2 regions of the Desulfitobacterium sp. genome follow, and region 2 is predicted to be linked to the other one. Evidence: riboswitches for the same ligand, from Rfam matches in the RefSeq annotation. Region 2 holds a riboswitch; the other holds the start of a gene.
The links. Region 2 has a riboswitch for S-adenosylmethionine ahead of AC1U9U_RS04785 (methionine ABC transporter ATP-binding protein). Riboswitches for the same ligand answer to the same signal wherever they lie in the genome.
Positions count from the first base shown of each region.

Region 1 (4,341 bases), on a different contig from region 2:
GATCAGGCCGTATTTGCTCACATCCACAGGTTCGGAAAGGAAATCGGAAGACATGTCGGTCACTAAGGGTTTATCCCCTACCTCCGGAAGCTCGTTAAACCTGGTGCCGAAGATGGTGTTGTTGTGGCAAATATACACATAATCCGCATCCTCGGAGAACTTGAGATCCTTAAGCTCAGGAATATAGGTATAGTTCCGATCCTCTGAGGAGGCGACCACATTGATCTTGCCATAGAGCTTTCCTTCCTGGATGGCCTTCTTTGCCCACTGTCCGGTGTTGAGATAGTCGGCTACCTTATTTTTCATCAAGTTCATAGGAACCATAGCAAATTGTTGAGATGCCCCTCCTTGAAGGAAGAGGACCTTATAATTATCAGGGATATTCAGGAGATCCCTTAGATCCTGCTCCGCCTCAGCCATCATTCTTTCAATAGTTTTGGTGCGGTGGCTCATCTCCATAACGGACATTCCGGTGCCCTGGTAACTAAGCATCTCCTCTGCGGCCTCTCTTAGTACTTCTTCCGGCAAAACAGCAGGTCCGGCTGAAAAATTGTAAACTCTTTTCATTGTCTATTTCCTCCCTATTTTATAAGATGTATGCCTGATGGCTTTATTGGATTACCGTGTAAAAAAATAAAACCCACCCCAATATTTGGGGCGGGTAATTCCGCGGTGCCACCCAAGTTTCAGCCGTTACAGTTACTAGTGGGAAACAACTATGTTGTCTTTTCCTTAGCCTAAGTCAAAATTCGACTTATAACTCTCGGTAAAAAACAAAACCCCTCATCCCAATCAGGGACGAGAGGTATTCCCGCGTTGCCACCCATGTTGCCGTAATCGGCCAACTTATGTCCGCGTTATCGGGCGGAACCCGTCACAATTCATCATTGGCCACTCCGGGGTGGAATCCATATCGCTTCATAGACCGACTTGCACCAACCGTCAGCTCTCTATACTATATCAGCAGTGGACGCCCCTTCATCGTGTTAAACAATAGATTTAATGTTGTTATGATTCTAATCCATTCTTTTATATCTGTCAATAGGTTTTTTAATTAATTATTTCCCGGCTTCTTCCCCTGCTGTGAGATCTCCCTCCAGGCCGATTTCGGCAGCAATATTGCGCATTCCTTTGATGGTCTCCTCAATGATCTCATTTAAGTCCTTACCCAAACGATTGGCCCCATTCTCAATCACTTCGCGATTAACATTCTCGGCGAAGCTTTTTTGTTTCCATTTCTTTTTTACGGATTTGGCAGTTAAATCAAAGAGACTCTTGCTGGGGCGGAGCAAGGCCGTAGCGGAGATCAGTCCTGTTAATTCATCAATAGTGTAGAGGACCTTTTCTGCATTTTCTTTTGGCTCCACATCATATACCAGTCCATAGCCGTGACTTTCGATAGCCCGAATAAATTCTTCCGGCAATTGCCTGGGCTCCAGGATTTCCCGGGTTTTACGGCAGTGCTGATCCGGATACATCTCAAAATCAATATCATGTAATAAGCCAATATTGCCCCATAGATCAGGGTCCTCTTGATAAAGGGCGGCAAAATGACGCATGACGGCTTCTACCGTAATGGAGTGACGTAATAAGGTCTCACTTTTAACATACTCGTTGAGAAGCTGCCAGGCAGCCTCTCGATCCCTTGCGTAATCCAGCATCCAGCATCCTTCTTTCTATTTTCTTGCGCAACGATACGGAGGGGCCGTTCCCTACTCTATTTCCTCAAGATTGTATGGGGTTTCTTGATAGACATAGTAGTTCAGCCAATTGGCAAAAAGCAAGTTAGAATGTCCCCTCCATTTGACAACAGGGGTCTTGGCGGGGTCATCTCCGGGATAATAATTCTGTGGGATATTGATGGGTAGTCCTTGGGAAACATCCCGGTCGTATTCCCCTTTTAAGGTCATTGGATCATACTCAGAGTGACCGGTGACAAAAATCTGCCGTCCTCCTTTGGTCCCGACAATATAAACCCCAGATTCTTCGGATTCAGAAAGAATCTCCAGCTCCGGTTCTTTTTCAATGTCTTCTCTGCGGACTTCCGTATGCCGGGAATGAGGAACATAAAAGACATCGTCAAAGCCTCTGAACAACCGTACATTCCGCCGGTTAAGGGTATGGGGAAAGACGCCAAACATCTTAGCCGACAAAGGATACTTAGGTATCCCAAAGAAATGGTAAAGCCCCGCTTGGGCTCCCCAGCAAATAAAAAGGGTGGAAAAAACATTGTGCCGGCTCCAATCCATAATCTTTTGCAGTTCCGGCCAAAAATCCACTTCCTCAAAGGGCAGCAGCTCAATAGGCGCACCGGTAATAATCATGCCGTCAAATTTTTGATCCTTAATGCTGTCAAAGGTCTGGTAATACTTGATCAGATACTCCTCGGGAGTGTTCTTGAAGAGATGGGTCTCCGGATAGAGCAGGGTAATATCCACTTGCAAAGGGGAATTACCTAAGAGCCTAAGGATTTGGGTTTCTGTGACAATTTTATTGGGCATGAGGTTTAGGATAATTATACTAAGGGGACGGATATCTTGGTGTTCCGCACGCCTTTCTTCCATAATGAAAACATCTTCTTTGATGAGTATTTCCGCTGCAGGCAAGCCGTTGGGCACATTAATTGGCACTCACTCTCCCCCTCTCAAATAAAAAAACCTCTTTCACAGGAAAGAGGATAACAACATAAGTTCCTCCCTCATCTTGCAATGAATCCATTGCAGGAGTTAGCACCGTTGTATTCCATTGGTCGAATACCGGTTGCCGGGCTTCATAGGGCCAGTCCCTCCGCCACTCTTGATAAGAAATTGGATGCTATTCAATTTAAGGCAAACCCATGGGTCATTGTCACTATATTATTACATCTATTCACCAAAGTCAATCTGATCTATAACAAAAAACTAAAAAATCTCCAGACCCACCGGACAATGATCGGAACCAAGTACCTGATCATAAATAATTGCATCTTTAAGCTGATCTCTTAGGCTTTCCGAAACGCAAAAATAGTCAATACGCCAGCCCACATTATTGGCACGGGCATTAAACATATAGGACCACCAAGTATAAGCCCCGGTCTTATCCGGGTAAAAGTGACGGAAAGTATCGATAAAGCCGTTATCGACGATTTGGCTGAATTTGGCTCTTTCTTCATCGGAAAAGCCTGCATTCTGCCGATTGGATTTAGGGTTTTTGAGGTCGATCTCGGTGTGAGCTACATTAAGATCACCACAGAAAATCACGGGTTTGGACTGTTCAAGGCCCTTTAGATAGCTTAAGAACTCCTCTTCCCAAGTCATCCGATAATCTAAACGGGTTAATCCTCTTTGGGAATTAGGGGTATAGACCGTAACCAGGAAGAACTTCTCGAATTCTAGGGTAATGACCCGACCTTCCTGGTCATGTTCCTCCTTGCCAATCCCATAAGTTACATTGAGAGGCTTAGTCTTGGAAAATACAGCGGTTCCGGAATACCCTTTTTTCTTGGCAAAATTCCAATACATATGATATCCCTCAAGTTGAAAAGGGATCTGGTCCTCCTGAATCTTGGTTTCTTGAAGGCAAAAAATGTCGGCTTCTTCTTGTTGAAAAAAATCCATGAAGCCCTTATTTAAGCAGGCCCGCAAGCCGTTGACATTCCACGATATTAATTTCATCCCCGACTCTCCTCTTATCATTGGCACTTATATCTTATCTACATACCGATCTCTTGAGCCAACCAGGCCTTTTCATCAGCATTTAAGCAGGGTTCCAGCTCGGTATAAACCATTTGGTGATACTCGGTCAGCCACTTCTGCTCTTCCGGTGTGAGCAGGCTTTGGTCGATTCCAGCCATATCGATGGGGCAATAGGTAAGAGGCTCAAACTTTAGGAATTGGCCGAATTCAGTCTCCTCGTCCTTGACCACCACCATCATATTCTCGGTACGGATACCATGTTTCCCTTCACGATAAATACCGGGCTCATTAGTCAGGATCATACCTTCCTCAAGCCTTACCGTATTGGGAACTTGGCTCAATCTTTGGGGTCCTTCATGAACATTTAAGAAAATCCCTACCCCATGACCAGTCCCGCATTTATAATCTATGCCGTATTTCCAGATGGGCTGTCTGGCTAAGACATCCAAGTTGGAGCCCGTGGCACCGTAGAGGAATTTAGCGGTTGCCAAAGCAATATGTCCTTTTAACACCAGGGTATAATCTTTTTTCTCTTCTTCAGTCAAAGGTCCTAAAACAATGGTACGGGTGATATCGGTGGTACCGCCAAAGTATTGACCACCGGAATCTACGAGCAAAAGCCCTTCATTTTTTAGGGTATAGGCACTCTCCGGCATTGCCTTATAAT
Region 1 covers NZ_CEVWNY010000002.1:5,241-9,581, forward strand. The annotation lists gene serC (3-phosphoserine/phosphohydroxythreonine transaminase) at 1-567, opposite strand, end outside; gene AC1U9U_RS00610 (HDIG domain-containing metalloprotein) at 1,059-1,661, opposite strand; gene metA (homoserine O-acetyltransferase MetA) at 1,713-2,630, opposite strand; SAM riboswitch class I at 2,696-2,806, opposite strand; gene AC1U9U_RS00620 (exodeoxyribonuclease III) at 2,901-3,653, opposite strand; gene AC1U9U_RS00625 (aminopeptidase P family protein) at 3,692-4,341, opposite strand, start outside.
Region 1: it holds a riboswitch for S-adenosylmethionine, as region 2 does, so the genes downstream of both, metA (homoserine O-acetyltransferase MetA) here and AC1U9U_RS04785 (methionine ABC transporter ATP-binding protein) in region 2, are expected to answer to the same signal.

Region 2 (4,341 bases):
TATTTATCTAGAAACGCCCTGAACAAACGGGTGCTTAAAAAAATGTCATCCTGAGCGCTGAGTCGGATCTTCAAAAGATTCTTCACTGCGTTCAGAATGACCCCATACTTCTTTGGTCCCCCACTAGGGAAGTCTTTCTAGACTTCGAATAAACCTTTAATCCCTTTTTGAGCGGCTAATTCCTCGGCTTCCCTTTTGGTTAAAGGTTCTAGGGACATTTCAACATTTTTCCCATTTTGGCGAAGTCTTTGAGTCTCGCGGATTACTTGCGAAACATTCTTGCCATAGACTAAGACCTCGGCAGCTTCTACCGGGCCTCCACCGGATTGCTCCATAATTGCCCTGAGGTTGATAGCAAAGCCTGTGGCCGCTAAATCATCCCCAAACTCTCCATATAAAGAGTCGTAGCGCCCCCCTTCCACGATCGGGAACCCCACCCCTGGGACATAACCCTCAAAGACCGCACCTGTATAGTAACTAAAACCCCGTAAGATCCCAAGATCAAGCGAGATATATTCCTGCACGCCAAAATCCTTCAAGTACTGATAGACTTGTCTAAGGGAATCAACCGCCTCCCGAAGAGAAGGCTCCTCACTCCATGCAAGAACCTGATTCAGCATATCTTCTTTGCCGTGAAGATGGGGTAGCCTGAGCAAAATTCCTTCAACCCTTGCTGCAAAGCCATAATCTTTTACTAGTCTTTCAATTCCCACGAAATCCTTACGAGCTAGTTTCTCCTCATAATTACTTCTAAATTCCGGGGGTACCTTTAACTCGTCCATAATCCCCGTAAATATTCCCATGTGGCCCAAGTTAAATTGAAAATCTTTCACACCAATCTGTCCCAAGGCTTCAACGGCTAAAGCTATAACCTCCGCATCGGCGGCAGAAGAAGCCGAACCAATGAGCTCGACCCCTACCTGGCGAAACTCCTGTTTATGGGATTTGGAATAGCGAAAAACATCCGCCCCATAGCAAAGCCTTAAAGGAAGTCTCCCTCCCCTCAGGCGAGTGGTCACCATCCGGGCAATGGGGGTAGTTAATTCCGGACGCAATACCAGCACGTGCCCCTGACGATCAAATAACTTAAAGAAAGAATCCCCCTCTTCCTCCACCGGTTGAATACACGCACCATACTCTAATGTCGGAGTTACAACTTTACGATAAGCCCACGCATTAAACAAATCCATAATTTTTGCTTCTGCCTGCTCCTGTAAGGCTAATTCATCCGGTAGAATATCATGCATCCCCTCGGGGATCCGTAATCCTAGGGATGTACGAGGCATATCAATCCTCCTCCTTCCCCTTTTCGTTTTCTTTTTCTGCTAATCGTCCTAGTACCATTTGGTACCCATCCGCCCCGAAATATAAACACCGTTTTACCCGGCTAATAGTAGCCGTACTTGCACCGGTAGATTGAGCTATGGTAGTATAGGTTACATTCTTTTCTAAGAGCTTGGCTACTTCCAGCCGTTGAGCCAGAGCTTTTATCTCTGCCACTGTGGCGATATCTTGAAAGAATCGGTAACATTCTTCCCGATCTTTTAATAATAAAATTGCATCAAATAACGAGTCGGTTAAAGAATCACGCAGGCGCTGATCAATTCCCATAATCTCATCTTGGTCATGTTCCTTCATAAAATCATCTCCTTATGCTTCAATACTTTAAATTATTAAAGTATAGAGCCCTTGTCAATAATCATCAGGCCAGTTACGTAAATTTTAAAGGTTATTTCTTAAGTATGTACATTTTCTTGTTATATAAAATTTACTTGCCAAAAGCTAATCCACTATGTTATTATAAACTTCAGTCAAGACTTCAAGAGATCCAGACTAGCGAATTGAATAAAAAACTCTTATCCAGAGTAGGTGGAGGGACTGGCCCGATGAAACCCGGCAACCGGCATGAAAAATGCACGGTGCTAAATCCTGCAGGAAATACTGGGAGATGAGAGGAAAGCCGAAATATAAACTCCGCGGATTTCCTCGTGGAGTTTTCTTTATTATGAGAACCATCTGAGGAGGAAAAGCAGTGATTATAATTGAGAACCTTACTAAAGTTTACACCTCCCGCAAAAACCAAGTAATTGCTATAGAAGATATCTCCCTTCATATTCCCAAAGGAGCTATATACGGCATTATCGGTTTAAGCGGTGCCGGAAAAAGTACCTTAGTCCGTTGTATTAATCGCTTAGAGGAACCCACCGGCGGCAAGATTATTATCGATGGTCAGGATTTGACACGGATGACCGCTCGCGAACTTCGGCAAGCGCGCCAGAAAATCGGCATGATTTTCCAGCACTTTCATCTCCTTCAATCAAGGACAGTCTTTGACAATATCGCCTATCCCTTAGAAATCGCCGGTTATAAGAAACAAGCTATCATAACAAGAGTCAAGGAATTACTACCGTTAGTTGGCCTAGAAGATAAAGCCAATGCGTATCCTTCCCAGCTTAGCGGCGGTCAAAAACAGCGGGTAGGTATTGCCCGTGCCTTAGCTACCAACCCAAAAGTTCTCCTCTGTGATGAAGCCACTTCCGCTCTGGACCCACAGACGACCTTATCCATCTTAGACCTTTTGCGAGATATTAATCAAAAACTCGGCCTGACCATTATCATGATTACTCATGAAATGAAAGTGGTAAAAGAAATCTGTACCGATGTAGCCGTTATCCACGAAGCAAAGATCGCGGAACAGGGACCAGTGGAATCCGTCTTCATTCAGCCCCAGTCCAGCATTGCCAAGGAGTTCATCTCTACAGTATTTCCCTATGAACTTCCGGCGGATCTGCTTCGGGAACTGGCTACTCATCCTAATTCTCAAATCATCCGCATTCAATTCCTTGGTTCACGAGCCTCCGACCCCATCATTGCTGATCTGATGCAAGAGTGCGCAGTTAGAGCCAATATCCTTTACGGCAGTATCGATCACCTCCGTTCCACCCTTTTTGGTACCCTGACTCTTGAACTTCAAGGAAATCCCGAACAGTTAGCCCTCGCACATCAATACCTGGCTCAACGTGAACTAAAGGTGGAGGTGATCCAAAATGTTTGATTTTACTAACCCTCAATATTGGGATACTATGATCCAGCTTTTAACACCGGCTACCTGGGAAACCATTTATATGGTTATTGCTTCAACCCTGCTAGCATATGTTCTGGGAGTTCCCTTGGGAGTAATTCTCGTTATTTCTTCACCTAGTCATATCCTCCCCAATCCCTGGGTTGAACGCATCTTAGGTACAGTAATTAATGTTTTCCGTTCCATACCCTTTATCATCTTATTAGTTCTGATCATCCCCTTTACCAGCTTCATTGTCGGCACTTATATCGGTACTAGAGCCGCCATCGTTCCTCTTGTTCTTTCCTCTGCACCCTTTGTGGCCCGGATGGTGGAAAGCTCACTTAAAGAGGTCCCCTATGGTGTCATTGAAGCGGCCCTCTCCATGGGATCTTCTCCCTGGCAAATTATTAAAAAAGTGCTTCTCCCTGAGGCCAAGGGCTCCCTTGTTTTAGGCATCGCCATCACCACCATTAGCATCATCGGTTATACGGCCATGGCCGGAACCATTGGTGGGGGCGGATTAGGTGCAGTGGCGATTCAATATGGATATAACCGCTTCCGGACCGATATAATGATCTATACAGTTGTAATTCTCGTGATTATCGTCCAAATCATCCAGTCCCTCGGCACCATGCTGGCACGCCGACTTACCCATCATTAAGCTTGTTTCAAGTCAATCTCTAGCCTGTCCAAGGTAATACCGGTAACACTGTAGGGAGGCCTAGAGAAAGGACTTGCAGCATAGATAAAAGCAAGAGTACTTTACTCAAACGTCATCATGTTTTACGGGTTCAAAAAGAGAAAAATTAAAAAATTCAAGGAGGAAAAAAGATGATTCGTTCAAAACGCAAACTATCTACCTTAATTATTGGCTCCCTTGTTGCCCTGTCCCTTCTGGTAACCGGCTGTGGCAGCACCCCCCAAAACGGCGCTCCCCAAAACAGCGGGGCTCAAAACTCGGGCAATTCCAACGAGCCTGTAACCATCAAGGTCGGAGCCACACCTGTTCCCCATGCCGAAATTCTCGAATTCATTAAACCCGAACTAGCAAAAGAAGGTATCAACCTTGAAATCAAGATATTTACGGATTACCCTCTTCCGAATCCTGCCGTAGATTCCGGCGAAATTGACGCCAACTTCTTCCAACACACTCCTTACCTTGAGACCTTTACCATTGATAAGGGCCTAAAGCTTGCAGCTATTGGTACAGTTCATATCGAACCCATGGGCCTCTATTCGAAAAAGATTACTAAAGTGGATGACCTGCAAAATGGGGA
Region 2 covers NZ_CEVWNY010000017.1:23,481-27,821, forward strand. The annotation lists gene hisZ (ATP phosphoribosyltransferase regulatory subunit) at 138-1,286, opposite strand; gene AC1U9U_RS04780 (YerC/YecD family TrpR-related protein) at 1,288-1,638, opposite strand; SAM riboswitch class I at 1,854-1,955, shown strand; gene AC1U9U_RS04785 (methionine ABC transporter ATP-binding protein) at 2,033-3,055, shown strand; gene AC1U9U_RS04790 (methionine ABC transporter permease) at 3,048-3,725, shown strand; gene AC1U9U_RS04795 (MetQ/NlpA family ABC transporter substrate-binding protein) at 3,896-4,341, shown strand, end outside.